Regions from separate parts of the Bacillus spongicola genome, predicted to be linked through region 2. Evidence: riboswitches for the same ligand, from Rfam matches in the RefSeq annotation. Region 2 holds a riboswitch; the other holds the start of a gene.
The links. A riboswitch is a leader RNA that binds a small molecule or an ion and turns the genes downstream of it on or off. The one in region 2 is predicted to bind S-adenosylmethionine.
Positions count from the first base shown of each region.

Region 1: another riboswitch for S-adenosylmethionine. It lies ahead of metK (methionine adenosyltransferase); the one in region 2 lies ahead of U8D43_RS12865 (homocysteine synthase).

Region 1 covers NZ_JAYKTS010000015.1:80,364-97,107, reverse strand. The annotation lists partial or broken gene U8D43_RS11710 (hypothetical protein) at 313-598, shown strand; gene U8D43_RS11705 (DNA alkylation repair protein) at 1,055-1,723, shown strand; partial or broken gene U8D43_RS11700 (IS110 family RNA-guided transposase) at 2,151-2,768, opposite strand; partial or broken gene U8D43_RS11695 (transposase) at 2,927-3,538, opposite strand; gene U8D43_RS11690 (hypothetical protein) at 3,846-3,968, opposite strand; gene U8D43_RS11685 (transposase) at 3,965-4,324, opposite strand; gene U8D43_RS11680 (hypothetical protein) at 4,344-4,481, opposite strand; gene U8D43_RS11675 (DUF6154 family protein) at 4,958-5,305, opposite strand; gene U8D43_RS11670 (hydrolase) at 5,841-6,158, shown strand; gene ytkD (RNA deprotection pyrophosphohydrolase) at 6,859-7,344, shown strand; gene U8D43_RS11660 (ABC transporter permease) at 7,339-8,148, opposite strand; gene U8D43_RS11655 (ABC transporter ATP-binding protein) at 8,135-8,887, opposite strand; gene U8D43_RS11650 (ABC transporter substrate-binding protein) at 8,913-9,860, opposite strand; gene U8D43_RS11645 (alpha/beta hydrolase family protein) at 10,006-10,791, shown strand; gene U8D43_RS11640 (DUF2584 domain-containing protein) at 10,827-11,069, shown strand; gene pckA (phosphoenolpyruvate carboxykinase (ATP)) at 11,101-12,687, opposite strand; SAM riboswitch class I at 13,266-13,380, shown strand; gene metK (methionine adenosyltransferase) at 13,637-14,839, shown strand; gene U8D43_RS11625 (gamma carbonic anhydrase) at 15,060-15,572, opposite strand; gene U8D43_RS11620 (alpha/beta fold hydrolase) at 15,656-16,459, shown strand; gene tbcS (tetraprenyl-beta-curcumene synthase) at 16,469-16,744, shown strand, end outside.
Region 2 covers NZ_JAYKTS010000018.1:25,544-42,287, forward strand. The annotation lists gene U8D43_RS12840 (murein hydrolase activator EnvC family protein) at 1-912, shown strand, start outside; gene U8D43_RS12845 (hypothetical protein) at 1,120-1,710, shown strand; gene U8D43_RS12850 (peroxiredoxin family protein) at 1,711-2,259, shown strand; gene U8D43_RS12855 (DUF302 domain-containing protein) at 2,346-2,546, shown strand; gene U8D43_RS12860 (trans-sulfuration enzyme family protein) at 2,690-3,829, shown strand; SAM riboswitch class I at 4,070-4,180, shown strand; gene U8D43_RS12865 (homocysteine synthase) at 4,311-5,621, shown strand; gene metX (homoserine O-acetyltransferase MetX) at 5,629-6,675, shown strand; gene U8D43_RS12875 (S41 family peptidase) at 6,863-8,296, shown strand; gene U8D43_RS12880 (PDZ domain-containing protein) at 9,387-10,583, shown strand; gene U8D43_RS12885 (metallophosphoesterase) at 10,646-11,479, shown strand; gene U8D43_RS12890 ((S)-benzoin forming benzil reductase) at 11,877-12,632, shown strand; gene U8D43_RS12895 (HD domain-containing protein) at 12,956-13,591, shown strand; gene U8D43_RS12900 (CsbA family protein) at 13,663-13,893, shown strand; gene U8D43_RS12905 (MBL fold metallo-hydrolase) at 14,340-15,776, shown strand; partial or broken gene U8D43_RS12910 (sulfite exporter TauE/SafE family protein) at 15,757-16,050, shown strand.

The DNA.
Region 1 (16,744 bases), on a different contig from region 2:
TTTTATAATTTGGGATAGAAAATCTGAATGACAATATAGTTATTCAAGAAAAGGGGCATTTAGTGGAACAACTCTTTATTACAAAGTAGACCATTACTGAGCAATAAATATGATGATTTTAGGTGAATTTGTGAAACAATGTACTTAAGCTAACGAAGTAGGTTTGTTCAATAAAAAATCACAAAAGGAAGGGCATTTACTATAAAATAAGATTTGACGTATTAATGTCTAATAAAAAAGTAATGCAAAAAATTGAGATGATTCACATTAGTATTATTGCACGCCAAAAATAAAAACATATGGAGGTTAGTAATGTTTATAATATTTGGGGTTATTGCAATAGTAGCAACTTTTATAAATCTTTAATATGTATAAAGCAGGAAAGGATTATAAGCTTGCTATGGCGATAGGACTATCATTTACAGCATTAACACTTTGTTCAGCATATAGTCTTGTATCTCGGTGGGTAATAGTGGAAGATTGGTCAGCTATAGGGGATGTAGTACCTGGTATGGAAAGGGCATTAGGGTTTTTGACAATTGTTTCTATCTTAATAAATATAGCACCTATATTTTTAGAACTAAAAGGTAAGAAATGATTACTTGTTGTCACATCATTTATATAATCTGCAATTAATGTGTAAGTCTTTATGTATAACTAACGGGTGCGTTTCTTTAAAAAGGAATGCTTTTTGTATGAGAAAAGGCATATTTAGGCATCGCCAAATTAGTAAGTTTGCTCCAAACATATCGGGTTTATATCATTATTGGGGTTGAAATTACTTTTTTTATGATAGGCGGTGGCGACGTGACGTGAGCGCTGCCACCGAGTTTTTCGTATCCAATTAAAAGGAAGTAAAAGTTATTATTATATTAAAGCTGGTTGCTCTTCTATTATAGGTAGAGAAAGCTTTAATCCGATATATGCTACAATATGAAATAAGGTAAACTTTGGAGGCACACCACTGCAATAAGACTTATAACGAAATTAAGTTTTTGATCTATCCCGTCAAGGACATTTATGAAACAGTGCTTTAATAAAGGAGTTGTGTAAAATGGATGAAAAAAAAGATACAGAAATAAAACGTTCTTCAAAAGCAGAAAACATTCTACCTCAGATCAATAGTAAAACAAAGCTAGGCGACTTACGAAAAATCGCAAAGGACATTAAAAAAGATCACGAACTAGCTATGGAACTTTGGTCAACCGAAGAGTTTTTGCTCAGACTATTAGCAATCTTAATTATGGACAAAAAACTTCTTTCACAAGATGTGCTAAATAAGCTTGATAAGGATATGCAGACCCACACTTTTGATGAGCGGAATAACTTAATGGATTGGTTAATGGCTAATCAGCTCACCAAAGACAAGAAGAAAATTGCATTGATGGAGTCATGGGAAAATAGCCCTTCTGCTCTACAAAGGCGAGCTTTCTGGTATTATCAAGGGCGATTGAGATGGACTGGACAAACACCGCCTGATAACACCGCAGACTTGCTATCTGCATTAGAAGCTAATATTACGCAGGAAGAACCGGAAGTTCAATGGGCTATGAATTTCACCGCAGGCTGGATAGGCGTTTATGATGAAAAGAATCATGCTCGTTGTATTAAACTTGGTGAGAAAACTGGTCTTTACAAAGATGAAATAGTAGCAAAAGGGTGTACTCCGAGCTATTTGCCGAAGTTCATTACGATTGAAGTTAACAAACGACATAATCATTAGTTACCTCTGAAAAATTTATTAGGGTTTAATGCAAAAATAAAGGAATTCCAAGCCTCAATATGAAAATTGTAATAGGCTTGGACCGAAAAATAAAGAAAACATCGCATTTTGGCAGCTAGTTAGTGAAATATGCAAGGAAGATGTGAAGGATTAACCCACTATCTCTTTTTGATCTGTAGGGAGCATATCTTTAAGAAGAACAACTTTCCAGCTGCGCAGTACCACCATACTGTTCAGCAGAAAATAAAGAAAGTCGATTTCCACAAAAATGGTGATTGACCTTCTTCAATTAAACCAGCTAATAGTTTGTCAACATTTTTCAATAAAAACTTAAAATAACTCATGTTATACTAAAAATGAGCAGGCCAAATAACCTTCCACTTTCTTATGCTTGGAAGGTTTTGTCTTTTTTAGATGTAAATCTTAATTAGGCTATACCTTGGAAAGTAGTTTTGTTTTTTAATATGGCATAGATCCAGTATAAGAGTTTATTTACGCAAGCAATGACGGCTACTTAATAAAGTTTGCCTTCTTCACGCTACTTATCGTAAAACGCTCTAAATCTCTTGTTTCTAGGGATGATTTCATCTGTTGTTTTTTGTTTACGACAGTCAAGAATACCAGAGCGAACAGCCATATATAAGGCGAGCCTTAATCTACTTGAACCACGTTTTGTAATTCGAACAAGAGTAGCTTTGAACTTACCTGATTCAAACACTTCTGGATCAATCCCAGCGAATGCTACAAGTTTTTTAGGGTGATTAAACCGGTCTATCTCACCAATTTCAGAAATAATCGTTGCCGCGATTTTTTCTCCGATACCAGGGATAGATTGGATAATCTTATATTCTTCAACTTCTTTTGCGAGAGTGTCTATCTCTGACTCCAACCTGGATAGATGCTCTTTGTATTGAAGAAGCATATCAATATACATACTAAGACTCATTAAATGACTTTGATAGAGTGTCTTCTTGAATGGCTTCCGAGCTGCAGCTTGTTTTAGATCTCGAGCTTTTTCTTCTGCCCATCTCTTAGAGCGGTGTTTGTCAAGATAGTTGTCGCATTTCCCTAGTTTTTTAGTGTCAGTGTAAAGTGCTTCTACCGTGCTTCGCTTGCTGGCCTTCTCGAAATAGAACAGAGCCTTTCTCTGTTCTATTTTGAGAAGGTGAAGGTGATTCCAGCACTCTATTAATCGGTTGTGCTTTATTCGGTTTCTTTTCCTTCTTTCATTGGATTCAAAGCCACAGGCTCGTGTGGGTTCCAGTTCCTTGTCGATCTTGTCCAACGTTCAGGATGTTTTTGTTTCGCTTGCTCATATACTTCTTTTCGCTGTTGAAGAATCTCTACATAAGCTCCTGTATGACACTGCTCAGGCGTCACAAAATTGATGCCACTATGCAAATGCACCGAATTATACCAATGAACAAATTTAATTCCCCATTCTCGAGCTTTATCAAGCGTTCCAAACCCTTTAAACCGGTAATCTTGACGATACTTTAATGATCGAAACATCGCCTCGGAATAGGGATGATCGTTGCTCACTCTTGGTCTAGGATAGGAGCTTTGAACCCCCATTTTTTCTAGTAGTACTTGGAATGTTGCTGCTTTCATGGGATTTCCATCATCGGAATGGAGGACCAATGGCTTTCCTTGGATTCTCTCATTTATTACCGTCTTCTTCATTAATTCTTCTGCATATTTGGCTTCTTCTGTTTCCCCAATCTCCCAGCCAACGATCTTTCTACTAAATAAATCGATTATCATATAGAGACGGTAGAACATCCCTTTTACCGGGCCCTTTAACCAGGTAATATCCCATGTCCAAACCTAATTTGGGGCGGATGCTAAGTGACTTTCCGGTAATCTACGTACAAGTCTTTTACTTCTTCCCCGATGGTTCTGCATACGTTTTTCACGAAGGATTCGATAAAAGCTAGATTCAGAGGCAATATAAATCCTTTGATCAGCTAATTTCGGCACAATTTGACTGGGTGCTAAATCAGCGAATTCCTCTTTTTCACAATCTCTACGATTTCTTCTTTTCCTCTTTTGTCAGCTTATTTTTAGGATCTGGGCGTAAGGCAAGGGGACGCTGATCTTCTTTAATGCCACCTGCTGAAACTCAGCGTTCATAGGTGCGTACACTAATATTTAGTTCTTTACACGCAAGGGCTAATCGCGCACCGTTTTGGTTAGTTTCTTGGATGAGTTCTACTGCTAGCGCTCGATCTGACGGGCTGATCATTCGTCCCCTTGGTCCCCCCAGATCGCTTGTTTCTTTTTTCTTAATAGTAATAGGGCGGCTGCTTCTGCCAATGCTTTCTCTTTTTTCTGCAAATCTTTTTCTAATGTCTTGGCTCGTTTCTTTTCTTCTTTTAATTCATGACTTAACTGCTTCTTTTGGTTTGTTTCCTGACCATTTGCTTGAAGACAAGTATCACGCCATGCTTCAATTTGTTCTTTATATAGTCCTTTTTTACGGCAGTACTCGGCTAATTCTGCCTGATTCATAGAATACGTCTCCATTACGATTAGAAACTTATCTTCCCTCTTCCATTCTTCTGGCCCGTGACCACCACCTGGAGTTGCCTTCCCGTTCACCGGGGCTTCTCTCCTCCATTTATATATATAGCGTAGCTTCTGTAATGCCTACTTCCTCACTAATTCGACTGATCGCCTCGTTATTTGGTGGCATCATTCTTTTTATAATGGCCTCTTTTATTTCTTGGGGATATCGTTTTCCTATTTTCTCTGCCATGTCGATCAACCTCCGTATTTACTATAGTTTAACACTAAAGTTACGCGCGACATCTATCTTAACAGAGGGGGGATTCGAAAAGCCACAAACTTTGCGAAAACAGCCTTATAAAAATAAACATTTGACCTACAGGAAAAGAAGTGATTTTGATCAATTTTTATTCAAAAATGGCTTCTTTTTGTTAGGGATAATATTAAGATTTGTGAGACGTGTTTGTTCAAACTTTATTCCAAGGCAACATGAGAAGATCGTTAATGTAAAAGTGTGCTTTGTACCTATTTTAATTCATGTAGCTGTTTGGTAAAATATAGGTGTAGTATTTTTCATTCATTCTCTGAAAGTGAATGGAAATTGACCCTAACGAATAACAAATAAGGCGTGCCTAGGCACGCCTTATTTGTTATTTTTATTTAAAACATTTCCTCTAAGCAGCCAAAAGCATGAAAGCTTTTTTTTGTTTAAAGTTCTACTTGAACTTAATGCAAATGTCTGTATTCAGAAGAAGAAATATCTTGATCCTCTTCTTTGATGATTTTCTGTTTTAAGGACTCAAATATGTATAAACGGACGAAATATTCGAGTTCGTGATGCTCCATATCATGAATCATCTCCAATAACTCTTCCCTTGATAAATGCTCTAATACGGTAAGTGTAATCATGTCTAGATCCTCTTCAGTCCCTCGAATTCTACCACGATATAATTCATATAATTCATCGACTAGCTTCACAATATCACCGCCTTTCTTAATAGTTTGACCAGTTGAACGAGAAATAGCAAGAACAATTAGAGGATATAGCATACATAAACATGGATTTACCTTCACTTATTTTGTACCCTGTTTCATGTTTAATAACCGTTGGATGTAGAACCTTCGTTCATTCAATTAAATGAGGATACACAAAAAAGAAGGACAGGGACGGAAATATATTTTTAAAAATACCAATGAAAAAATAAAACAAGGATATTTGTGCTTAACCATCAAATGTTTTTTCTTTTCTTATCAATATATATCATGTTGATTGAGGTTTGCTGTTATTATCACTACTACACAAGTGAAAAAAAGCCGCAACTGCCTTTGGCGATGTTCTTACTAATTGTACTGGATCAAGGACAAAAAAACAGGGGTTGATTTTTTTGTAGCTATAGTCTATTTACTGGATACTATATTATTTAATTCGGATTTTATTCGTAATACAACCCAATATTATTAATATGAAAAATGGATATCAATCATAGAGAATGCAGGGCAAGCGGGTGTACTTATCTCAAATAATAAGAAGAATGATCAGCATCTTTAATGATTTTTAAGAATAAAGATACGCCTTCTAGGGGAAAAGATAACTAAATGAGGTGAAGTAATGTCGGCAGAAAATAAAAGAACTTATTATATTGGTATTAGCACAGGAGAAATTTCTAGTTCTTCAACAGACTCTCCTTGGGAGTTTAAAATCTCAGCAAATGACGAGGAAATCACCTACTTAAGAGACTTGTTTGACTCTAACTATTCAACAGATTGGCAAAGTTTTTTCCGAGCACATGTACCTTATATTCAATATCATTACGATCGAGAAAATGATGCTTATGATCAAAATCTCCAGCAGATTTATGCTACGATTTACGAATTAGGTGATGAGGAAGCCAGAGAGCATATTGGCAAGATGAATATTTTACCTTAACTATTCCAGTAATTGGGGTGGAAGAAAAATATTTGCTACTATAACTCTAACAATAACCCCAATATCGAGGGAGTGCAAGCAAAGGTCGATGATTTCTTCATCGACCTTTGCTACGAAGAAATTCAATAATTTGTGCAGTGTATATGAAATTTTGGAGAAATTCTTCATTTATTCGATTTAAAGACTAGAAAAATCAAACCAATACGCAAATCATCTTCCTGGTGAATCCATTGTTGAACCTTTTCGGACACGAATTCCCGGGAAGCCTGTTTGCAATACAATTATTAAGGCTGTTTTCGCAAAGTTTGTTGCTTTTCGCACTAGTCTATAAACGATGATATAGCTTTGCTTCGGGCATCATTTACGAAATGCCCTAGTCCCTAGTCGCTGCAGCTAGATCCGTCTATTTTTAATGGGAATCAGTGATTTAATCAAAAACCAGATGAAATAGCCACAATGTATACGAAAAGAGCCTTCAGCAAAGATTGTGGCTTTTCGAATAAGCCCTCCCCTATCGTGATGAAGAATGAGTTCGGGCATCTTTTTGCATCATTTTTAACACGAAATGAGGAAAGAAAAGGGTGTTCCCATCCTTTTTGGTATGCTACAGCAACAAAGTAAGTGAAAAGAGCCATTATTAAAAACAAAGCCAAAGAAATAAGGATCGAAAATCGGTATAATAGGAAAGAGGAGGGATGTTATGCAACAGTTTATGGATCAAAATGGACAGTTTGTGCAGTTCTCACCATCGATCAATGCCTTTGCAAAAATGGCTCAACATGTATTTGTCTTAGCAAGGTATCGACAGGAGTGGCTTCTTACTATACATAAAAAAAGAGGATTAGAGTTTCCTGGGGGGAAAGTAGAAAAGGGAGAGAGTATAGAAGAAGCAGCTAGAAGGGAAGTTTTTGAGGAGACTGGTGGCATTATTCAAGATCTGGTACCGCTAGGAGAGTATTTGGTTCACGATAAAGACACTCCTTTTGTGAAAAGAGTGTTTTATGCGGACATTGTGCGCCTTGAACACAAAGATTCCTACCTTGAGACGAAGGGTCCAGTACTTATTTCAGGGGATATTCTTGATCAAGTGCAAAAATCAGAATTTAGCTTTATTATGAAAGATCAGCTTTTGCCATTAGTATTATCAGTTCTTGCACAAAAAAAGCTCCCAGAAGGCAGCTTATAAGTCGTCTTTAATTAATTTTTGTTGGAGCATTTCAACAAATTTATACATAATTGTGGCGAAGAAGGCAATTAATAACAACGCCAGCAGAACTAAGGTAAAATTAAAGACTTGGAATCCGTAGATAATAAGGTAGCCAAGTCCTTTCTGTGATACAAGAAACTCTCCAACGATAACTCCTACCCAAGATAAGCCGACATTCACTTTTAATGTGGAAATAATGCTTGGAAAAGAAGCTGGAAGAACGCATTCTTTAAAAATTTGTGTTCGAGATGCATGAAAGGTCTGGAGTACTTTAATATAGTTGACATCGACTTCTCTGAACGCAGTGTAAACGACAATAGTCGTAATGATAACCGAAATGATCATCCCCATAGCAATGATCGAAAGAAATCCTGGTCCTAAAGCCACAATTAATATAGGTCCTAATGCTACTTTTGGCATTGCATTTAAGATGACTAAATAAGGATCAGATACTTTCGACAAAAACGGTGACCACCACAGGAGAGCTGCTAGTAGTGTTCCGGTTAATGTTCCTAATAGAAAACCGATGATGGTTTCTGTCAATGTAACCCCAATGTGAATAAGAATAGATCCATTTAGTAATTTTTCAAGAAACAGGTTGAAGATTTTGGTTGGAGAGCTAAAAAGCAAGGGATCAATCCAGTGATTGGTGCTAAAAAGTTGCCAACTTGCAAAAAATAAAATGAAAATGGTCACTTGCGTATAAAAAATATGACGTTTCTCTTTTTGTTGGGATCGAACATATTGAGAATGGAGGTGTTCTTGGTTACTATTGCTTTTCAATGTTCTCCATCTCCTTCCATACTTCTGCAAAAAGGAGAGAAAAGTCTGCTGAATTCCTGGCTTCAAATGGTGACAATTCGCGAATGGCAGTAGGAATGTTAAATTCTTTATACAAACGCCCAGGTCTTGGTGAGAATAAGAGAATTCGATCACTCATCGCAATTGCCTCACTAATATCATGTGTCACCAAAACGGCACTTTTATTCAGTTGCTTTAATGTTTGAACGACAAGATTTTCAAGTTTTAGTTTGGTTTGATAATCAAGAGCTGAAAAAGGTTCATCTAATAAAAGAAGTTTAGGGGAGAGAGCTAAGGTCCGAACAAGAGCTGCTCTTTGTCTCATCCCTCCTGAGAGTTGTCTAGGGAACTGATTTTCTGTTCCTTGCAAGCCCATTTCTGATAAGAGAGAGAGGGCATATTTTTTGTGTTTTTCATCAAGTTGTAGATCAATCTTTAGTCCTAATAAAATATTTTCTTCAATTGTTTTCCAAGGATAAAGATAATCTTGTTGCAACATATAACCAATCGAGTTGTTTTCGGGAATGGAAACTGTTCCTCTAGTAGGCTCTAACAGTCCGGCGATAATCGATAAAAGCGTCGTTTTCCCGCACCCACTCGGACCAATCAATGATATGAACTCACCCTCGGTGACGGTTAATGAAACATCCTCTAAGGCATTTACGACGGATTTTGTCGTAAAATAGAGGTGTGAAATGGAATGAAGTTCTAGTACGTTCATCTGCTTCGCCTCTTCTTTAATGCAACTATTCCATCACTTTTTCAGCGATAGACGTGTTTACAAGGGTGCTGTGTTTTACGGCCCTTGGTAATTCACCAGCTTCATCCATAATATTCTGGAGATTTTCCCATTCATTTTCATCAAGTAGTGGGTCTTGAGCATAGGACCCTTGGGATTTATACCGATTTACGACTGTTTCAATTAAAGAAATGTCAGTGTCTTCAAAATACGGTTGAATGACTTCGGCAATTTCTTTAGCGCTATGTGTTTCTACCCATAGTTGAGCTTGGTACAAGGCTGCTGTAAACTTTTCAACCGTTTCCTTATTTTCTGTCATGTAGCTTTCTTTTGCCATAAAAGTTGTGTAGGGGACAAATCCTGATTGCTCACCAAATGAAGCGACGATATGCCCTTTTCCTTCAGCTTCAAAAATGGACGCGGTCGGTTCGAATAATTGAACATAGTCACCTGTTCCAGAAGCAAAGGCGTTGGCAATATTGGCAAAATCAATGTTTTGAATGAGTTGAAGATCGTTTTGGGGGTCAATTCCTCTTTGTTTCAGAACATATTCACCAACCATTTGCGGCATACCGCCTTTACGTTGTCCGAGAAACGTGGCTCCTTTTAGTTGATTCCACTCAAAGTCTTCAACCTCTTCTCGGGAAACAAGAAAGGTTCCATCCGTTTGGGTTAGTTGGGCGAAGTTGATCACAGGATCAATTGTTCCTTGGGCATAGACATAGATGGTCGTTTCAGAGCCTACGAGCGCAATGTCTGCTCCGTCAGATAATAATGTGGTCATGGTTTTATCTCCACCCCAGGTGGTTTTGAGTTCAATATCCAATCCTTGCTCCCCAAAAAACCCTTTTTCAATCGCTACATACTCTGGCGCATAGAATATAGACCTAGTTACTTCTGCTACACTAACTTTTTCTAAATCCGAAGAACTGTTGTTACAACCGCTAAAGAGCATGATGAATAGGATGCTCATAGCTACATAAATGAACAATCGTTTCATGCTTATATTCCCTCCATACCAATAATCATTTTTGCTACGATATACTATGTGGTATAGAAAAATGTGTGAACGCCTATCTAGATTGAAAGGATGACTAAACTTGAATGAAGGAGAAATCGTAAGTAAACAGGAATTCCCGTCCCCGCATCCAAATGTTGAGTTATGGTTAGTGACGTATCGTTCCCAAGGATTAAACGTGAAAGGACTTCTTGCTAAACCTAAAATTGAGGGGAAGTTAGACGGTTTTTTGTATTTGCGTGGTGGAATAAAAAATGTAGGGAAGGTTCGTCCGGCTCGAATTACCCAATTTGCCTCCCATGGTTTTATTGTATTTGCTCCTTTTTATCGTGGAAATCAAGGAGGGGAAGGTCATGAGGATTTCGGCGGGAAAGACCGATATGATGCGATTTCGGGTTTCCAATTATTAAAACAGCAAGATAACGTGAATCCGAATAGAATTCATGTGTTTGGCTTTTCACGTGGCGGAATCATGGCGCTTTTCACTGCCATTGAATGTAAAGAGGTTGCTACTGTGGTATCTTGGGCGGGCGTTTCGGATATGTTCCTTACGTATAGCGAGAGAAAAGATCTACGTCGAATGATGAAGCGAGTAATAGGTGGAAGTCCGCATAAACTTCCTGAAGCCTATGAATATCGAACACCCCTTTCTTCTTTAGAGAGGATTCAAGCACCTACCCTACTTATTCACGGGCACAAAGACCAAAACGTATCGATTGAACATGCATATCGTTTAGAAAAACAGCTAATTAATCTGAATAAAGCAGTTGAAAGCTGGTATTTTGAACAGTATACTCATTATTTTCCACCGCATATAAACCGGAGAATGGTGAAAGATTTATGTAGTTGGATGAAGAAACAGGGCTGATATGATACGATAAAAGTAAAAGAGGTGACTCATTGATGGGAATGCCGATAGAACTAAATACAATGATTGTTACAAAAGGGAAGGAAGAGCGTGCAGAACAGAATTTGTTTTGTCTGAAAAAAGACGGCTACCGAATGTATCCACTTCATATTCCAGTTGAAGTAAGAAAAACAATAAACAGCGACATTAGTGGGATAGCTGTCATCCAGAAGCTCGTTTGGGAAAATGACCAAACACATCTTACATACGAACTTCAGTCTTTGAACTCAACAAATTAAAAAAGCCCCCCACGAAGCGTGGGGGCTTTTTTTAGGCGATCGGTCCACCTAGTTGTTTGATTTCTGGGGACACATTCGAAAACTTTTTAAAATTTTGACGGAATTTTTCGGAAAGCTCCTTCGCTTTCTTCTCATAGTCACTCGAATTGGCCCATGTTTTTGCAGGTTGTAATACTTCGTCTGGTACGCCAGGAACGTGCAAAGGAATAGCTAATCCAAATATTTCACCCTTTACCGTTTCAACGTTATCAAGCTCACCTTCTAGCGCTGCTTGAACCATTGCCCGAGTATAGCCCAGTTTCATTCGGTTACCGGTTCCGTATTCTCCTCCGGTCCAACCCGTATTAACTAAAAATACTTTTGCATTATGTTCATCGATCTTCTTCCCTAGCATTTCAGCATAGCGCTGAGCTGGAAGAGGAAGGAATGGTGAGCCAAAACATGTAGAGAAAGTAGCTTGTGGTGAAGTGATGCCACGCTCTGTTCCGGCGAGTTTGGATGTATAACCACTTAAGAAATGATACATGGCTTGTTCTTTTGTTAGTTTACTAATAGGAGGTAAAACACCAAATGCATCAGCTGTTAAAAAGATAATCGTATTCGGGTGCCCAGCGATACTTGGTACAACAATATTATCTACTGCATCAATCGGGTAGGCTGCTCGAGTATTTTCTGTTAATGAATTATCTTCATAATCAGGTAAGCGCGAGTCCTCATGTAAAACAACATTTTCTAACACAGAGCCAAAGCGAATAGCATCAAAAATCTGTGGCTCTTTATCACGAGTCAGTCCAATACACTTTGCATAGCAGCCGCCCTCGATATTAAATACACCATTTGGAGACCATCCATGCTCATCATCTCCAATTAGGCGACGATTCTCATCGGCTGAAAGCGTTGTCTTTCCTGTTCCGGATAATCCGAAAAATAAGGCGACATCCCCTTCAAATCCAACATTAGCAGAGCAGTGCATGGACAAAATATCTTGCTCAGGAAGCATATAGTTCATTACTGAGAAAATCGATTTCTTCATTTCGCCAGCGTATTCCGTGCCGCCAATGAGCACAGTTCTCTTATCAAAGGAAACTATGATGAAGGTTTCTGAATGGGTACCATCTTCTTCTGGAACGGCTTTAAAATTCGGAGCAGAGATCACCGTAAATTGTGCTTGATGATTATCAAGTTCTTCCTCTGTTGGGCGTATGAATAATTGATGAGCAAATAAATTATGCCACGCATACTCGTTAATAACTTGTATCGGCATTCTATGTTTATGATCAGCGCCTGCGAAGCCTTTAAAGACGAAAACTTCATCTTGTTCTTCCAGATGCTTGATGACTTTATGGTAAAGATTATCAAATTTTTCAGAGGAAATCGGTTGGTTTACTGAACCCCAATCAATTTTGCTGCTTGAAGAATCTTCTTCAACGATATACTTGTCTTTTGGAGAACGCCCAGTGTATTTTCCTGTTTCCGCACGAACAGCTCCTGAAGCAGTCAAAACACCTTCATTTCGGTGTAATACCTTTTCCACTAACGTAGGTACAGACAGTTGAAGTTGAATATTTTCTCCCGCTAATAGTTCCATTAATTCACTAGACATGCTCACTGAATTCATAATAATAAACCTACCTTTGTCTATATTTTTAACCCCAATGTTCACTCATCATTAGTATAACACATTCAAATCATTAGTCTATACTAATGAAGCTCATTTTCTTAATGTTTCTAATTTGTCATCAATTCGTCAAATAGTTCCTTGCATTAGTCTATGTTGTAAAGAATAATAGGGGATTCTTAGGAAGTTCTAAGGCGAGGTTTAGCATAAGGATTTTTTCGTATACATTGTTGTTATTTCATCTAATTTTAGATGGTATCCTCTACTTTGCTCAGGTGTTTCACATCAGAAAAAAACGAAATGATGCCATGAAAAAAGCTGGATCCTCGTTTTTAGATGGGTTCGAATAAGAAGAAATCCCTTGACTTGTATGACTTCGTGCTCTTTTCCTAATGAAAAATTCTTCATTTCTAGATAAAAAGGAAGAAATCAATCGAAAAAACCCTACTGCCTGTTTTTTCTTTGTGTCAAAAGCAACATAGTGTACGAAAAGATCCCATTAAAAAAATTGGTGATATGTAAGGGAAATGGATTGACACTACCGTCGGCTTTAGATATTATAGAAATTTGAACGGATACTCTTATTCCGAGCTGGTGGAGGGACAGGCCCTAGGAAACCCAGCAACCTACTCATTTACAGTAGTAACTGAGAAAGGTGCTAACCTGCAAGGTAAATCCCTTGAGTGATGAGAGTGAAAGGCGCGATGTTGTATTCAAAACCTTTCCTCTTTTGAAGTAGGAAAGGTTTTTTAGTTTGAATTCTAATAAGTGAATTGAGCAATGTTAACACGGTTTAATATTGTGGTCTGTGACTAAAAACCCGGAGTTTATTTCATACTACTAAGGGAAATGAGTACCGTGAAGATTAATCCTGCAGACATAAGGCGAGAAATTACATATAGATTGGTCGCTTCAAGCACTGCAATTAACTTTTAGGGAGGAATATAGATTGACAAAGAAACGCCATTTATTTACTTCAGAATCAGTAACAGAAGGACATCCAGATAAAATTTGTGATCAAATCTCAGATTCTATTTTGGATGCAATTTTAGATAAAGATCCGAATGCTCGTGTCGCTTGTGAAACGTCGGTCACCACAGGACTTGTCCTTGTAGCGGGTGAAATTACAACAAGCACGTATGTGGATATTCCTAAAATCGTACGTGAGACCGTTAAGGGAATTGGTTACACTCGTGCAAAGTATGGTTTCGATGCGGAAACATGTGCTGTTTTAACGGCTATTGATGAGCAATCTGCTGATATTGCGATGGGTGTTGACCAAGCTCTAGAAGCTCGAGAGGGACATATGTCCGACGAGGAAATCGATGCCATTGGCGCAGGGGACCAAGGATTGATGTTTGGATTTGCTTGTAATGAAACAAAAGAATTAATGCCACTACCTATTTCTCTAGCGCATAAATTATCTCGTCGCTTGACAGAAGTACGAAAAGACGAAGTTCTTCCTTACCTTCGTCCAGATGGAAAAACACAAGTGACGGTTGAGTATGATGAGAACAATCACCCCGTTCGTATTGATACGATTGTCATTTCTACCCAACATCATCCAGAAGTGAGCTTAGAGCAAATTCAACGAAATCTGAAAGAATACGTCATAAATCCAATCGTTCCGAAAGAATTGATTGATGATGAAACAAAATACTTCATCAATCCAACGGGCCGTTTCGTTATTGGCGGACCACAAGGAGATGCAGGTCTAACTGGTCGTAAGATTATTGTGGACACATATGGTGGGTATGCTCGTCACGGCGGTGGGGCATTCTCTGGTAAAGATGCAACGAAAGTAGATCGTTCGGCAGCCTACGCTGCACGTTATGTGGCGAAAAACATCGTGGCTGCTGGTTTAGCCGATAAATGTGAAGTGCAGCTAGCGTATGCCATTGGTGTTGCCAAGCCTGTTTCCATTTCCATTGATACATTTGGAACAAGCGATGTAAGTGAAGAAACATTAATTGATGTTGTGAGCAATAACTTTGATTTACGACCAGCTGGTATTATCAAAATGCTTGACTTAAGACGCCCAATTTATAAGCAAACAGCTGCTTATGGTCACTTTGGCCGTAATGATCTTGATTTACCTTGGGAGCGTACAGATAAAGCAGAAGCATTAAAAACACAAGCTCTTAACAACTAATCATGAATGAATCGGGCTGTTTTTCTCAATGATTGTGGCTTTTCGGTTTAAAAATATCTTTGATAGGAATAGGATTCGGGTCATCTTTTCGTCTTTTTCCTAACTTAATAAAAGAAAAAACGTTGATTTCCTTTTATTATTAGATTCGATACCAACAAAGTATTAGAAAAGAGCCTTTAAGCAAAAAAGCGGAATTCTATCAAAGAATTCCGCTTTTTTGCTATTTTTGTATCGATTTATAGTACTGAGCTTTCTCTGCGTACTCTCGAGAAATGCGCTCCATATCTTGTATGTCCTCAACCGTTAATTCTCGAATGACTTTAGCGGGTCTGCCAAATGCAAGTGAATTAGGAGGAATTACTTTTCCTTGTGGAACTAAGCTTCCTGCTCCAATAAAGGCTCCTGCTCCAATTTCTGCCTTGTCCAAAATAATGGAACCCATACCAATCAGTGCTTTTTTCCTGATTTTGCAACTATGTAAAATCACGCTATGCCCCACGGTCACTTGATCTTCCAAAATAAGCGGATTATTTGGGCTTTGGTGAAGAACACAATTATCTTGAATATTTACTTTGTTTCCAATTATAGTTGGGGCAACATCACCTCGTATTACGGTGTTAAACCAAATGCTGGATTTATCGCCAATCTTCACGTCTCCTGATATCGTGACGAAATCAGCAATAAACGCTGAGGATGAAATTTGAGGATAAGTGTCATGATAGGAATAGATCATATAAATTCTCCTTTATAAAACAGTCATAGAGATAGTGTATCAAAAAATAGCTCTGTTCATGAAGGAGTTTGGAGGAATTTTTTATGTGGAAATGGGAGGCAGAAAATCCGCAAGGTGTTGTTGTAATTATTCATGGAGCAATGGAGCACCATGGACGATACAAATGGTTAATTGAAATGTGGAGATCATCTAATTTTCACGTGGTGATGGGCGATCTTCCTGGACACGGAATCACTTCCAGGAGAAATAGAGGACATATCGAAACCTTTAATGAATATATAATGGAAGTGAAAGATTGGATAGGAGGGGCAATGGAGTATGATTTACCTATTTATGTGATGGGTCATAGTATGGGAGGGTTGATTGCTGTCCGCTTATTTCAAGAGCACAGATTAAAAGTAAAGGGACTTATCCTTTCTTCTCCTTGTTTAGGGCTTTTGCGCCCTCCTTCGATGATCTTAAATGTTCTTTCATTTGGATTAAACGAAGTTAGACCTAAAACAAAATTCTCATCAGGCCTTACCATAGATATGGCAACGAAAAATCAAGACATTAAAGAAATGGATTGTAATGATTCTTTGTACCTAACGAAAGTGTCCGTTCGGTGGTACCGTGAGCTTGTGAAATCGATAAAACTTGCTTTTCGTCATAGTGAGAAATTGCAAGATCTCCCTCTGTTAGTCATTCAAGGTGGAGATGATCAGATTGTTGATAAATCTGGGGTGAAATCATGGTTTAACCAAGTCCAGAGTTCGGATAAGCACTATAAGGAATGGCCGCACTATTATCATGAAGTGTTTAGTGAAGAAAAAAGAGATGACGTGTTTCAGTATTCGGTGAATTTTGTTATTAATCAACTAGTTTTAGATAAAAAAATGAAAAAGTGAGGTGGAAGCATGTCGGTTCCTGTGACACCTATTCCGTTGATGGCAAATGTGTATCGAAAGGTCTTTCCAATGGTTCACAAAGAATTAAATTATTGGAAAGAACGAGCTTCGCTTATTCCGGACGATGAACTTCGGAAGCAAGCTGTGCAGAGTATTAAAGGGAAGACCTTTCACTGTGAAGGAGGGGCAATTTTAGCATTATTAGCGGGAAATCGTATGGAAGAAGCAATAAAATTTATTGTAGCCTATCAAACAATTAGTGATTACTTGGATAATCTATGTGAT
Region 2 (16,744 bases):
CTTCTTGGAGCAAAAAGCTTTTCAGATTTTATCTCTCGAGTTTCCGCCGTCAACACGATTGTGAGTGCGGATAAAAGCATTTTAGATGACCAGAAAAGAGATAAAGAGGCTTTAGAGACTAAGCAAAAAGAAGTAGAAGAGAAGCTTGAAAGTTTAACAGAGGCAAAGAATAAACTAGAAAGTTTGAAAGCTGAATTAAACGGCAAGAAAGCTGAAAAGGACAAGCTTTTAAATCAGCTAGAAAGCGAGCAGTCGAATCTTGAAATAGAAAAAGAAGAGTTGCATGATCATGCAGCTGAATTGCATGAAATGAGTCAAGGTCTCGAAAATGAAATTCGGGCTGCTGAAGCCGAAGCCATTCAGATTGCGAAAATTAAAGCAGAAGAAGAGCGACAAAGAAGAGCTGCCGAAGCTGAAGCAGCCCGTGCTGCAGAGTCATCTGAAAATAGTGGAGGTGGAGGTTCATCTACGCCTGCACCAGCGCCGAAACCCACCCCATCATATAGTGATTGGACAAGACCAGCTAGTGGGTATATCTCCACTGAATATGGCTATGACATCTTAAATGGAAAAACTCGTTTCCATTACGGAATGGATATTGCTGCAAAAGGATATGTACCTGTTTATGCAGCAGCAAATGGGGTTGTTTCTAAAAGCTATTACAGCTCTAGTTATGGAAATGTTGTCTATATTTCGCATGACATTAATGGTCGAACAATCACAACCGTTTATGCCCATTTATCATCAAGAGCGGTAGCTAATTTGCAATACGTAACGAAGGGTCAACAAATTGGTGTAATGGGTAATACCGGTTATTCCTATGGTCAACATTTACACTTTGAAGTTCATGAAGGCGGTTGGAATGGAAGCAAATCCAACGCAGTCAACCCTCGTCGATATATAAATTTCTAATTTTATTAGTTTCTACTAAAAATCAAGTAAAAAACACAACTTTGTCAAAGGAATTTTGATAGAGTTGTGTTTTTTCTTTTCCGAAATTGACAATCATTAAAATAGACTTTAGGGTATAAGATAAGGTGAATAGACTACTCTACAACGAAATATCTTATAGTACTTCGTTCAAGATTTTCACCCATCCTCACTGAACGGAGTGTGCTCATGAGTTGGTATCATATCGGGGCATTTTATTTCCCCGCGTCCTGGGTGGCAATAGTATTTGCTGTGTCTGTTACCGGTGTATATTTGCATTTCACCCAATCCAAAGAAGTTCGAGATCTTTATAGCAATCTGCTTTTTACCATATTTTTGACATGGAAGTTGAGTGTGCTGCTATTTGATTTTACCACGAGTATCCACCACCCTTTTACGATTGTTTATTTTCATGGCGGTGTGAAGGGATTTATTTTAGGGGTTTTATTTTCCCTGTTTTACCTTTGGAATAGACCCAATCAAAGGGTATTTCTACAAGCATGGGTCATACTAATAGTCGTATATGAAGGTGCTTTTCTATGTTTCAATCAAGAATTGACTCCCGCTTTACTGCTTCTAAATGTAGTGAATTTATTGTTTTTAGCCTGGTTTTGGAAAAGCGGAAGGAATACGGTTAGTGAAATTCCTTTGCTCTGCTTGTTTACACTCTTTCAAGGAACGCTGTATTCTGTTCGAGGCGAACTGTTGAGTGCTCCTATGCTCATTTATGCGATAATGCTGATCTTTTTTACGATTCAACAGAGGAAAGGGAGTCGTTAAATGAAGAAAAAAATATTTTTTGGTCTGTTTCTACTTCTTCTTATGCTTATTTTAGTGCTTAATATTTGGAATACAGACGACAATTCAGAAAAAGAGGTTTGGGCACAGTCAGAAATAGGAATAGAAAAGGGAGATGCTCCACCTAATTTCACCTTATCAACGTTAGACGGTAAATCCATCAATCTATCCGACCTAAAAGGGAAAAAAGTAGTGCTGAATTTCTGGGCTACTTGGTGTTCTCCGTGTAAAGCAGAGATGCCTCATATGCAAAATTATTATGAAGAAAATCAAGATGAACAAAATGTAGAAATTTTAGCTGTGAATTTGACGAAACAGGATCGAGGTTTAAAAGCGCTTCAAGAATTTGTAGAAGAGTATGAGCTTACTTTCCCTGTTCTTTTAGACGAAACAGGACAAGTAGGGGAAGAGTATAAGGTGTTGGCTATTCCAACGACCTATTTTATTTCAACAAACGGAATCATTTATGAGAAGCGAATTGGTCCGATGAACGAAGAAATGCTCGAGGCAATCGTTGAAGAAATGTCGTAGAAGGTTTCTTTAAAAAAGAAGTCTCATATTCCGTTGAAGAAACGGTTGAAAAAGCCGAAGTGGCCTTAATAGAGGAATAGTTTGGGTTGCTCTGGAAATTAGATCTAAGGGGAATACTAGAAGAAAAAGGATTAGACTTTGCAGAAGAAGTAGTCATTTTAAAAGTATGTAATCCACTTGAAGCGAAAAAAGTGCTTGAACAAAGCATGTTAGTTAGCTATTTTCTTCCGTGTAAAGTCACAGTCTATAGTGAAAAAAGTCTAACGAAAATTGATATGGCACGATAAGGTAAACTGATTGAAATGATCGATCAACCTGATTTAAAATCAATGGCAGTTGACATTGAAGGACGCTTAGTAAATGGACTACAATCAATCTAACGAAACGGGACAGCTAAGCTGTCCCGTTTTAAAATGTGGAGGTAATTAAGATGAAGTTTAATTCAAAAGTGGTTCATGCTCATAAGCTTCAAACAAACAATATACATAGTAAAGCAACCCCGATCTATCAAACATCCGTCTTTTCTTTTTCAAACTTAGAGGAACTTGAAGGCTATTATGAAGGGAGATCCCCTTATTTATACTCGCGGGTGGGAAATCCTAACACGGATGAACTTGGTCAAACTGTGGCAGGTTTAGAAGGTGCGCCAACAGGCGTAGCAGTTTCTTCTGGGTTAGGAGCTATTTTGGTCGGTATTTTAGCGGTTCTAGGAGCAGGAGACCATATCGTAGCCGCCGAAGATTTATATGGTGGGACGTATCATTTATTAGCAGTGGAGCTTGCGCAATTTGGAATAGACGTTTCGTTTGTGGATTTTTTAAATAAACAGGCGATTGAAGAAGCAATCCGGCCAGAAACGAAGCTTCTCTACTCGGAAACGGTTACGAATCCATTCTTGAGAGTGGAGGATATTCCTTTTTTAGTTGAATTAGCGAAGAAACATAAACACTATTTAATGATTGATAATACTTTCCCTACCCCGTTTCTCGTGCAGCCTTTTTTAGTAGGCGCGGATCTTGTCGTTCATAGTGCTACAAAATACATTGGTGGTCATAGCGATGTTACCGCAGGCGTCGTGACTGGCAGGGAGGACCTCGTTTTGAAAGCACGTGAAAAAGTGGTGAATCTTGGCTTGAATTTAAGCCCATTTGATGCTTGGCTTGCGTGTCGAGGTGTGAAAACACTGGCTCTTCGAATGGACAAGCAATCGTTCAATGCCGAAAAGTTGGCACGATCATTAAGAGAAAATGTGCAAGTGAAAACAGTCTATTATCCGAACAATCTAGCGGAAAAAGGTAATGGAGCGATTGTGACGATCGAGCTTCAAGAAGGCAGCGACATGAGCGGCTTTTTCTCTGCTCTTCTATGGATAAAAATTGTCCCATCTTTAGCCGGAGTCGAAACAACCGTATCTTATCCGATCGGAACAAGTCATCGTGCACTCCCGCAGGAAGCGCAGCAACAACTCGGGATTAACGAACGAGTAGTAAGAATTTCAGTTGGAATTGAAGAAGCAGAAGACATTATTGAACAATTTTCATCTGCTATTACACAGGCAAAGAAGCAATGATTGGCTATTTTCGAAGGTGATGGAGATGGAGAGGCCTGTGAGTACTAAGAGTTGGCATAAACCGAATAGGACTACAACTAGTCTACAGAAATGCCTATTGATGTATTCAAATTCAACCACTAAAACAAAACCTTTATGATTATTTATTGTGAATAAAACTGAAAATTTAAAAAACTAATTGACGTTCTTCCATTCATCCGCTATAATTCACTTTAAGATATGATTACTGACAATTAAATACTCTTATCGAGAGCGGCGGAGGGAATAGGCCCTATGAAGCCCGGCAACCTTCAAGTGTAATTAGCTTGAAAAGGTGCTAAATCCTACAGGTGTATGCCTGGAAGATGAGAGGAGGAGTTCGTTTAAACCACCCTCTTCTTCGTGAAGAGGGTTTTTTGCTATTCTAATCCTTACTTTCCCGGCGTTCTTCCTGATCCAGTCGAAAATGATTTCGGTTTTAAAACTATTAGGGGGTATGATGATGGAGAAAAAAACGTACGATATTGAGACTTTATTGCTGCACGGTGGTCAGCAGTCCGATCCAACTACAGGATCACGAGCTGTTCCAATTTATCAAACCACTTCCTACGTATTTGATAACAGCGAGCATGCGGCAAAGCTATTTTCATTAGAAGAACCGGGGAATATTTATACCCGAATTGGCAATCCAACGGTAGATGTCTTGGAACAGCGCTTGGCCTTGCTCGAAGGTGGTGTGGGTGCACTGGCGGTTTCATCAGGAATGGCAGCAATCACGCTTTCCATTTTAAACATTGCAAGTGCAGGGGATGAGATTGTCGCTGCTTCAACCCTTTATGGGGGGACGTATAATTTATTTTCTACCACCTTGCCAAAGTATGGTATTCAAGTAAAGTTTGTTGATCCCGTGGACCCAGAAAATTTTCGGAAGGCAATTACATCCAATACAAAAGCGCTGTTCGGCGAGACGATCGGAAATCCAAGTTTAGACATATTGGATATTGAAAAAATAGCTGACATTGCTCATGAAAATGGTATTCCCCTCATTGTTGATAATACGTTTGCGACTCCATATCTCTCGCAACCACTTAAATACGGAGCGGATATTGTCATTCATTCTGCGACAAAGTGGATTGGTGGTCACGGAACAGCGATTGGAGGTGTGGTGATCGATGGAGGGAAATTTGATTATAATAGCGAGAAATTCCCAGGCTTTACAGAGCCGGATTCAAGCTATCATGGTCTAGTGTACGCCCGTGATATCGGCGAAGCTGCATTTATTATTAAGCTTCGTGTTCAGCTCCTCCGTGATATTGGTGCTTGCTTAAGCCCTCATAATGCCTTTTTGCTTTTACAAGGACTTGAAACCTTGCATTTAAGAATGGAAAGACATAATGAGAATGCGCTAGAAATTGCTCAGTACCTTGAGCAACATCCTGAAGTGGCCTGGGTTTCCTATCCGGGACTAGACTCCCACCGTTCGAAAAACTTAGCTGAGACCTATTTGAAAAGAGGGTACGGAGCAATCGTTAACTTCGGTGTAAAGGGTGGGCGAGAGATCGGAAAAAGAATTATTGATCACGTTGAACTATGGTCTCATGTGGCCAATGTCGGTGACGCGAAATCACTGATTATCCATCCAGTATCGACGACCCATCAACAGCTTAAAGCAAATGAACTGAAGGCATCCGGTGTTACAGAGGACTTGATCCGACTATCAATTGGGATTGAATCGAAGAAAGACTTATTAGCGGATCTATCAGAAGCGATTCAAAAAGCGCAAAACTCTGTTTCAACTGCTCCTCAATCGTAAGGAGGGTATGACTTTGAGAACAGAGGGAAGAGTGCTTCTAGATTCATTTTGCTTTGAAGAGGGTACTGAGCTGCATCAGGTTGAACTAGCGTATGAAAGGGTCGGAAAGATAGGTTCACCAGTTATCCTAGTTTGTCATGCTTTAACCGGTCATCACTGTGCTGTCGGAACAGAAAAGGAGCGTGGTTGGTGGAGCGGATTAATTGGACCTCAGCGAGAGATTAACCTCAATCATTTCTGTGTAATTACCTTTAACGTACTAGGGGGATGCAATGGAAGTACGGGTCCAGCGTCAATCAATCCCGCCACCGATCAACCTTATCGGCAATCCTTTCCAACCGTGACGATTCGTGATATGGTTCATTCACAAAAAAGAGCACTTGAAAAGCTCGGCATTGAGAAAGTAGAAGCTGTCATTGGGGGGTCGCTAGGAGGAATGCAAGCACTCGAGTGGGGGCTGTTATATCCTACCTTTATGAAAAAAGTCGTCGTGCTAGCTGCCACCCCGTATTTAAGTGATTATGGTATTGCCTTTAATACCATTGGTGCGGTTGCCATTCAAAATGATCCTCATTGGCAGAATGGAAACTATGAATCGTCGGCGGAGATTAAGGGATTTGAAACGGCGAGAATGGCTGGGATGGTTACGTATCGAAGTCGAGAATTATTTAATGAAAAATTTAACCGAAGAAAGGGAAAGCAGCATGACTTTGAGATTCAGTCATATTTAGAGTATCAAGGAAAAAAGTTGGCGAAACGATTTGATGCCAATAGTTATTTAGCGCTGATAGCTGCTATGAATTCACATGATATTGGGAAGGGAAGAAAGGGCTGGCAACAGGCAGCGAAACACTATCAATGTGAGCTGTGTTTGATCGCTTTTCAAGGGGATTTGCTGTACCCGAGCGAAGAGTTGGAGCAGCTACACGATCAACTTATTCAAAGCACCTATCATTATGTGAAAACAGATTTCGGCCATGATGGATTTCTAGTTGAATTTCAGCAATGGGCTCATCTTCTATCTGCCTTTTTACTAAAGGAAAACACCGTGTAACAACAATCGAAGCAGCATAGCTTGAAAAGAATTCAGTATCTAATTTTTGTTTCATATCTTGTCCCCCTCCATGCATATATATAGGATAGCAAGGACATCGCATATTGTTTTTGTGTGGTGTCTTTTTCTCATAATTTGAAAGTGTGAATTTTCGAAAGTTAGATAAGTGGAGAGGGGCAAGCAGACGATGACAAAAAAATATCGGATCCTGTTAGGGATTCTCATACTGTTTTTAGTCGCAGGGGGAGGATTTGGTGTCTATAAATGGCTTGATCACGAAGGACCCGCCTCTACTCAAAGTCCAAATGAAGTGGAGCTGGAGACAGAGGAATTAAAAAAAGTTCACATGGCCTATGAGCTCATCCTTAGCAGGTATGTGGAAGACGTGAATGAAATGACCTTAGTTGAAGGAGCCATCCAAGGAATGCTGAAAACGCTTGAAGATCCCTATTCTGTGTACATGGACGCCGAAACGGCTGCTCAGTTTAATGACTCTTTAGATTCTTCTTTTGAAGGAATTGGGGCAGAAGTAACGGTGATGGATGGAAAGTTGAAAATTGTGGCTCCATTTCGCAACTCTCCAGCAGAAAAAGCAGGACTGAAGCCCAATGATGAAATTATCTCGGTTGATGGAAAAAGTATAGAAGGATTAGACCTTTATGAAGCTACGTTAAAAATTCGTGGGAAAAAAGGTTCTAAAGTCAATTTGGAAATTAAACGAGAAGGATTAACAGACTCCATTACCGTATCAGTAGAAAGAGCCGAGATTCCAAATGAATCTGTCCATTTTGAAGTGAAAGAAAAAATGAACCAACGCGTCGGGTATATTGAAATCACCTCCTTTTCTCAAGAGACAGCAAAAGAGTTTCATCTCGCGATTCAAGAGATAGAAGCGGAAAAAATAGAAGGACTAATCATTGATGTTCGTGGAAATCCAGGTGGCTTATTAATGGCCGTTGAAAAAATATTGGCAACACTTGTCACAAGTGAAAAGCCATATCTTCAAATAGAAGAGCGGAGTGGGGAGAAGATGCCCTATTATTCTCCTTTAGATAAGAAAAAGCCGTATCCGATTGCGGTCCTTATAGATGAAGGAAGCGCCTCAGCCTCAGAAATATTAGCGGGAGCTCTTCAAGAAGCAGGAGAGTATCCACTCATTGGAGTTAAGACATTCGGAAAAGGGACTGTACAGCAAGCGATTCCGTTAGGTGATGGAAGCAATATTAAAATGACCATGTTTAAGTGGCTCACTCCCGATGGAAATTGGATTCATAAAAAAGGCATTCAACCCACTATTAAAGTGGAACAGCCACCTTTTTTTCATACACATCCGCTCCAAGTCGAAACTCCATTGAAATTAGAAATGAATGAAACAGCCGTCAAAAGTGCTCAGGAAATTTTATACGGTCTAGGATTTGCTCCTGGACGAACAGATGGTTACTATAATGAACAAACCAAAAAATCAGTCGAAGCTTTCCAGGCCCAAAATGATCTGCCAGTGACAGGACAAATTGATCAAAAAACGGCAAGGAAGTTAGAAGAAAAAATAAAAGAAGCCACAAGGAAAGAAAAAAATGATCTACAGTTACAAGCGGCGATTCATCACCTTTTACAACAATAGGGCACATTAAACATAGAGAAAAACACCCCTTTCTTTTGTGGAAAGAGGTGTTTTTTATTCTTGGCTGTTTTCGCAAAGATTGTGGCTTTTCGAAGAGGAATATATCCCCTGATTTGTATGCCTTTGTGCCAATAGCATCAAAGTATACGAAATGAGCCTTATTCTTAGAAAAGATAGTACAAAATATTGGTCTATCACAGTTTTTGGTTTTGTTTCTTCTATTCTGCAAGGAGACAATTAATTTGAAATGAATATCCTTTGAGAATCATAGTTAGCGAGAGACATTCAAGCAAAAGCACGGAGCAATTTCCGTCCAATCATCAGGAGTAGGATGAAAAATTTAAGGTGATTGCTGCATGAAGAATTCACCAACGCCTCATCATTCGTATTTAAGAAAATTTCATCAATCAGTATGAAAAGTAACCGTAGAGCGGAACAAAAATATGTGAAATTACCACCGCTCTTAAAAAGAGGGTAGCTAAAAAAAATTACTGCTAGGATTCTTGGTCAAGAGTACAACCGATCGGAGCTAGACTAAAAAAGAATGGGCATGCTTTTCGGCGGTTTTTCTTATCTCTAAGGAAGTCAATATTCCACTGAATCATATTAATGAGTGCTCTCTATTTTTTCTATTTAAGAGTAAATTAGACTGGTAAATATATTGTTAAGTAATCCCATTAGAAAAACCTGATAGGGTCTGCTTGCTGCTATTCTATTGATATAAAGCAGTGAAATCAAATTTTCACCTTGAATATGATATTTTCTTGCTCTCTTCATTCTATGGGCAAGATTTCTCGGTGAGTGGAAAGTTGAGACGGATTAAAGCGGTAGAATAGGGGGATTCATCAAACTTTATCCGACATCATTCTAAAATAACCTACTTCTATATAAACCTTTCTTCGCTCTCATTAATCTGAATACACGACGATTCTCGCAACTTCCCTCCATTTCCCGGGAAAATGCTGGAGCTTGCTGTCGAATCAATCTACAGCAAGCTTAGAAAATTAGTATACGTTTCTACAGTAAGTTTTGATAAAATGAGAGATAATAGAATGTATCATCAAGTATACAAACAGAAAGGAGGGAGCATATGATTGAACAGTGGGCAATGGAACTAGGACGAGCAGTCGTGAAATTATTTCTTCATCCACTCTTATATGTATCTATTATTGCCGTTTTATTCACAGGTTATTTCCGAATTAGAAGAGAACGGAAAGATTTCCACGTGCGCGTGTATGATATGTATCAGGAGTTACGCAACTTGCTGCCGTTAGGATTAGGACTAGGCATGATTTTTTCAGTGATCATTATTGGCACTGGCCTTGCGATTCCATTTAGTGCAATCGTTCTTATAGGTTTTGTTACTATGATTCTCTTGTTATTTACTAGTTTTCGTTTATTATCTCCCGCTTATAGTGTAGGGATAAGTTATCTTATTTTATCGATTATGGATTATTTTGAATGGGAATTTTCCTTCTTAAACATTACAGTATCAGGGCTTGATCTAGAAGAATTGCTACCTTTGACGCTATTGATAGGACTTTTAATTTTAGTTGAAGGCTTATTTATTCTCATTAATTCTGCTAAGAAAACTTCCCCTACCTTTATTAAAAGTCCAAGAGGGCTAACGGTAGGGGCACATGTATCTAGAAGACTCTGGTTGCTGCCTCTTTTTATTCTCATTCCAGGTGATGCATTATCTCTTCCCTTCCAGTGGTGGCCTGTTTTATCGGTTGGAGACCAGACATTTTCTATTTTACTTGTACCTTTTTTAATTGGTTTTCATCAAAAAGTCCAGTCGATGTTACCAAAACGAGCAATTGGGCAAATGGGCAAAAAAGTTATCTGGCTTGGAGGGTTAGTGACCATCTTTGCAGCGAGTGGCTATTTTGCTGCGATTCTTTCTGTAGTAAGCGTCTTGACCGCAATTATCGGACGAGAGTGGATTACGATGAAGCAGCGCACAGCAGAAGAGAACCGACCGTATCTTTTCTCTCCACAAGAAAAAGGGGTGAGGGTTTTAGGAATCATCCCTCTATCACCGGCAGATAAAATGGGGCTAGTGATTGGCGAAATCATTGAAAAAGTGAACGGAATAGTCGTTCGCGACGAAAGAACGTTTTATGAAGCGCTTCAAAAAAATCGGGCATACTGTAAGCTTGAGGTTCTCGATGTGAACCAGCAGATACGGTTTGTTCAAGGAGCTCTTTATGAAGGTGACCATCACGAACTCGGAATCCTTTTCCCTGTAGACGATGCAAGGTGGAATCTCGAACAAAGAGCATAGTGATAGTACCACTTGGAGCTCAGCTATAAATTAGCTGAGCTTTTCTTAGAAAGGAATGACTTATGAAGAAGAAATTAATCTACATTGTCGTTATCGTTTTGGGACTCGCACTTTTCTTGTATAGTCAAAATAACTTCATATCCATCACAAAATATTCTATTCCGTCGGACAATTTACCTAAATCTTTTCAAGGCTATAAGTTGGTTCATTTAACCGATTTACATAATAAAAACTTTGGCAAAAATCAAGAACCGTTAGTAAGGAAAATTCAAAAACAAGCACCAGACCTTATCGTCATTACTGGAGATTTAATTGACAGCAAAAAATACAATGAGGAGATTAGTCTGAATTTAATTCAACAAATTATGGGTATAGCTCCCGTCTATTTTGTCACTGGAAATCACGAAGCGTGGTCGGGAAAGTTTCCAGCTCTTGAAGAAAAGCTTACGTCGCTTGGTGTGCATATTTTAAGAAATGCATCAAAAAAAATAGAGTTAGAGGATGAATTTATTCAACTTGTTGGGCTAGAGGATCCAGCATTTGCTACTAGTATAGGATCCGAATCCGGAGCAACCACGATCTCTCTTCAACAAGCAGTGCCAACAGAAGAAGGATTTACGGTGGTGCTTGCTCATCGACCAGAGCATTTCTTGCTTTATGCAGAGCAAAAGGTTGATTTGATTTTGGCAGGTCATGCGCATGGTGGCCAAGTCAGAATCCCTTTAATCGGCGGCTTAGTGGCACCCAATCAAGGTTTTCTCCCCAAATATGATTATGGACGTTTTGAACAAAATCAATCGACCATGATTGTAGGGAGAGGGTTGGGAAATAGTATTATTCCTCAAAGAATATTTAACTCCCCAGAGCTTGTTGTGATTACATTAGAGCAAGAATAGAGATTAAGCGGTGAAAACGGGCGTTGATTAGTAGAAAGGGTAGATATTCAATCTGTGTGCCCTCTTCTGTGTTTGGATTAAGATAAAAATGTACCGAAAAAAGAACAATGAAATTGATCAAGGTATTTTTAGACTTTGGAAATGTAATGGGTTGGAATTGTTGGACTTTTACTGTTTATTATTCTTTAATGGAGGCGCAAGGAGTGTAACGAAGAAATACGTTAAGTTTTATCGCCCTTCGTTCTCAATAAGTGGGTTACTGTTTTCATTCGTATATTATTTTTCTTGAGGACAAGAAGACCACAATCATAAGGGAAAAGCTCAGACTAAAACAGAAAAGTTGAATCTTAGTGTGAGACTAGCTATACTCATACCAAGAAAATGGAGGAGGAAGAAAATGAAACTTGCCATTATAACAGGGGCTTCAAAAGGCTTGGGAGCAGCATTAGCTTTTAATTTACTCGAGAAGAATATCGGAATCGTTTCCATTTCAAGAACGAAAAATGAAGAATTAGAAAATTTTGCGAAGGAGACATCCACTTTTTTTCAACATTATCCTTGTGATTTATCACAACGAGACGACACGCTCCAAACTATGAACAAGGTGATTTCAGAGATTCAGCAACTCAATCCTGACACTCTCTATCTTGTTAACAATGCAGCCATGGTTGGCCCCGTTGAAAAAGTAGGGAATATTTCCCCAATAGAGCTTGAAAAAAGTTTACATGTGAATATTCTAGCTCCTATGCTGATTGTGAATTTACTTCTTCCAACATTTGCGTTAACCTCAACAGAACTGATTGTCGTGAATGTTAGTTCAGGTGCCGCCTATCGTCCCATTTCCGGCTGGAGCGTCTATGGACCGACAAAAGCGGCTTTAAATCTATTTACGGAAACTGCATCACTAGAGCAGGAGGGTGTGAAAAACCCAGCTACGTTTATCGCCTTTAATCCTGGCATCATGGATACAGATATGCAGCTGGAAATTCGCTCATCTCACAAGGATTCCTTTAAAGACGTTGCAAAGTTTCAAGAATATAAAGAAAAAAATGTTTTAAGAACGCCAACTCTTGTGGCTGACAAATTAGCTTCTCTTCTCGATGAAGGGAAGTTAGAGACTGGAAAAACCTATGCCATTAATGAGCTGCTTTAAAACGGATGAATCTTCATCCGTTTTTTTATAAATGCAGTTTTTGCAAAGTTTGTGGCTTTTCGAATCAGTCTATAAATTGTGAAATGGGCGATTTAATCAAAAATCAGATGAGATAGCCACAATGTGTACGAAAAGAGCCTTTGTAAAAGCTGTTTTCGAAGCGTTTTTTAGAATTCTTTGGATGAATTCACGGCCAATATAGATCTTGAATTAATATGAAGAACCTATCGTAGTAAAATACCTGAAATGTGACTTTTCATAAGAATTTCAGCTTTTTGAAGCAGGGAATAGTCAAGTTACTAAGCAATGAAAGGAAGAGGCTAATGGGGATACACCAATATTTTAAAAGTTTGTCCGATCTAGAAAAAATTTATCGTTGCCCGGGTAAATTTAAATACGATGAGCATTCCGTCGCAAGTCATTCTTTTAAGGTCACGAAAATAGCTCAATTTTTAGGGACAGTTGAAGAAAAAGAAGGGAAAGAAGTGGATTGGAAATCTCTTTATGAGAAAGCACTGAACCATGATTATGCAGAATTATTTACTGGGGATATTAAAACACCTGTGAAGTATGCCTCAGTAGAACTGCGGAAGTTATTTAGTGAAGTTGAAGAAGAAATGACGAAGAAATTTGTCACGAAAGAAATTCCACCAGCGTATCAAGAAGTCTATTTACATCGTTTACAAGAAGGAAAAGATGACTCTTTAGAAGGAAGAATTTTGTCAGTGGCTGATAAAATTGATCTCTTATATGAATCATTTGGCGAGATTCAAAAGGGTAATCCAGAACCGCTGTTTTTTGAAATTTATCAAGAAGCATTGAGTACGATTTTAATTTATAAAAAATTAACATCAGTACAGTATTTTCTCAAAGTGGTGTTGCCTGATATGCTTTCAGAAAAATTTATCCCTCAAAATGAACTTCGGTCGATTACAAAGAAGATTATTGACCGGGACTAAGTAAAGAACGCTTTTCATGATAGCGGGAATAAGGTAAGATGAGTAATGGATAAGACCAAGGAGTGAATACGATGACGAAAGTATTGTTAGCTATTTTCTTACCAGGCTTGTTAGTCGTGTTTTTTGCCAGAGTTACGTACAGTCACTTTGTCGCCCTCGCCTTAACCGTTGCCCTAATTACCGCTTCAGTTTATAAGGGGTATACTGATACGTGGCTACTGATTGTCGTTGATGCGGCATCGTTAACAGCTGGTTTTTGGTATGCAAATCAAATGAGACTAAAAGCAAAAAAAAGTGCCTAAGCAGAAAAGGAAGGATACCTTTTGGCTTGAGCATTTTTTTGTGTGCGAAAAACCAAGTCAGAAATGTATCTTAAAAATAGGAACTGTAACGCTCCATTATTGATAACGTCAAAGTTGATAGCTGTGATTTAATAAGGCTGTTTTCGGAAAGATTTTGGCTATTCGAATGAGCCTTCCTATCATGATGAAGAATGACTTCGAGCATCTTTTCGCATCATTTTCAACCCGTAATGAAGTAAAGGGTGTTTCTATCCTTTTTTTGTATGCTATAGCAAAAAAGTATGCGAATAGAGCCATTAATAAAAATATCATCCATTTATAGAGTGGAGCAACATAGTTGACTTTTATACCGTAGGGGGTATAATAATGAATAGAACAACAATGAGAAAAAGTAACTAAAAGCAATGATAGAAAACCAAGCTGGAAAAATTGAAGGAGGTAATACAATGTTTTTTCGAAGCTTTTTTGATGAGAATCTTGCCCAATACTCTTATTTAGTAGGGTGCCAACGGACTGGTGAAGCCATTGTCATTGATCCAGCACGTGACACATCCTTATACCAAGAAACAGCTACAAATGAAGGGTTTAACCTAGTCGCAGCAGCTGAAACGCATATACATGCCGATTTTGTCTCAGGTGCACGTCAAATGGCAGAAGACTATGGAACACTGCTCTATCTTTCAGATGAAGGCGATGAAAACTGGAAGTATCGTTATTTAGATGAAGTGAAGCATGAACTTGTGAGGGATGAATCGGTCTTTTATATCGGAAATATAGAATTTAAGGTCTTCCATACCCCGGGGCATACCCCAGAAAGTATTTCGTTTTTGCTGACGGATAAAGGGGGCGGCTCATCTGTACCAATGGGAATATTCACAGGAGATTTTGTGTTTGTTGGAGATGTTGGACGCCCTGATTTACTTGAAAAAGCCGCTGGAGTGAAAGGGACCGCTGATATTGGAGCGAAAGACATGTTCCATTCGGTCAAAAAATTCAAAGAGCTTCCTGATTATGTAATGGTGTGGCCAGGGCACGGTGCTGGCAGTGCCTGTGGAAAGTCATTAGGCGCAGTTCCATTTTCAACTGTGGGTTATGAAAAGAAAAATAACTGGGCGTTCCTTATGAACGATGAAGAATCCTTTATAGCAGAGTTATTAAAAGATCAACCAGAACCACCAACTTATTTTGCGATGATGAAGAAAGTAAATAAAGAAGGTCCTGCCTTATTAACGAGAGAAGTTAAAGCGACCATCTACGATAAAAATGATTTAGAAAATCTGCTGCAAAAAGAGAAGACGGTCTTAATTGATTCTCGATCACAATCCGAATTTTCCACTAGCCATATCGAAGGATCCATCAACATCCCTTATAACAAAGGATTTGCCAATTGGGCGGGATGGCTGTTTGAATACGATGAAAACTTAGTCATTCTTGCAGCGGAAGACCATCGAGATGAACTTCAACTTGCCTTAGAGTCGATTGGATTAGACAGAATCGTTTCTTATGTGGCTCCTGAAGTGTTAGGCCAATACGAGAGTACGCTTGAACAGTATGAATATATTGAGGCGGATCAACTAGTTGCTCAATACGAGGACGACTCGACTTATGTGATAGATATTCGCAAACAAAGCGAATGGAATGAAGGGCATCTTCCAACAGCACATCATCATTTATTAGGGAATTTACGAAAACAAGGCGATCGAATTCCGCGTAATAAAAAACTGATTGTGCACTGTCAATCAGGTACACGTTCAGCTATTGGAACAAGTGTATTACAGGCAATGGGCTATAAAAACATCCATAATTATAGTGGTGGATTCTCCGATTGGAAAAATAAAAACCATCCAATCGATATGAAAGATCCTTCCCAAAAAAGGAATTGACGATCTGCCGTTGGATCAAGTGAAATTTAACCGATTGCTGGCTGCATCTTTAGCCCTCATCATTGGAATTGGGGCAGGGATTGTGGGAGCAGCAGGTGCCTTTTTATTAGTACCGATTATGCTGGTCGTAGTGAAGATTCCAACAAGAATGACGATTGCCTCCCCATTAGGAGCGGAATTTGGTCAGAAAATAAATACCAAGTTTCTACAGTGGTTTTTAGCTCTACTTATTTTAGGAACAACGATAAAAATTTGGATTAATTTAATATTATAGGCGGTTTTGGCAGCAAGATATGTTCCGTCGATAGTCAAAGTGAAGAGCAACAATGAATACGAAAAAATCTATTATAACGATTTTTAGAAATGGCGGTACTCTAATGAAAAACAGTAGAGTTCTGCCTTTTTTGTGTTTCAAATGAGAAATTAGCGGAACAGTCTCTCATTGTACTTTGTTTATTGGCTTACTCACTGAAATGAAGGCATTTCCAACTAAAATCTAAGGTCGTCATGTCGCTCTTCTTTTACGAATAGGGACCACCTGGAAGAGTATCAAAAAACCGTGAGTTTAATAAATCAAACAAATGTTCGCTTTTTATTGGTTAAACTAGTTTAAATTGTGGTAGAATGGGGATAAAGTTAGAGTAGAAAGTGTATACCTATTATCGACCATAAAACATTGAACCAAACAACAAGTACATAGAGCATGTGGAAGGGATAATACCGCCCTTTATAGCCTGAAATAATCAATACTCCATCATGACAGATAACAGATCCTCTACGATTAGAAATGTTCTTATACAAGGCTTTTTTCACAAAGTTTGCTGATTTTCAAACCAGTTTATAAACGGTGATATTGCTTTGTTCCGGGACATTTTTTCACTAATTTCTGATGTGAATTACCCGCAAAATGGAGGATTCTATCTAAAAGTAGACTAAATAACAGTAAGGTATACAAATAGCCTTATATA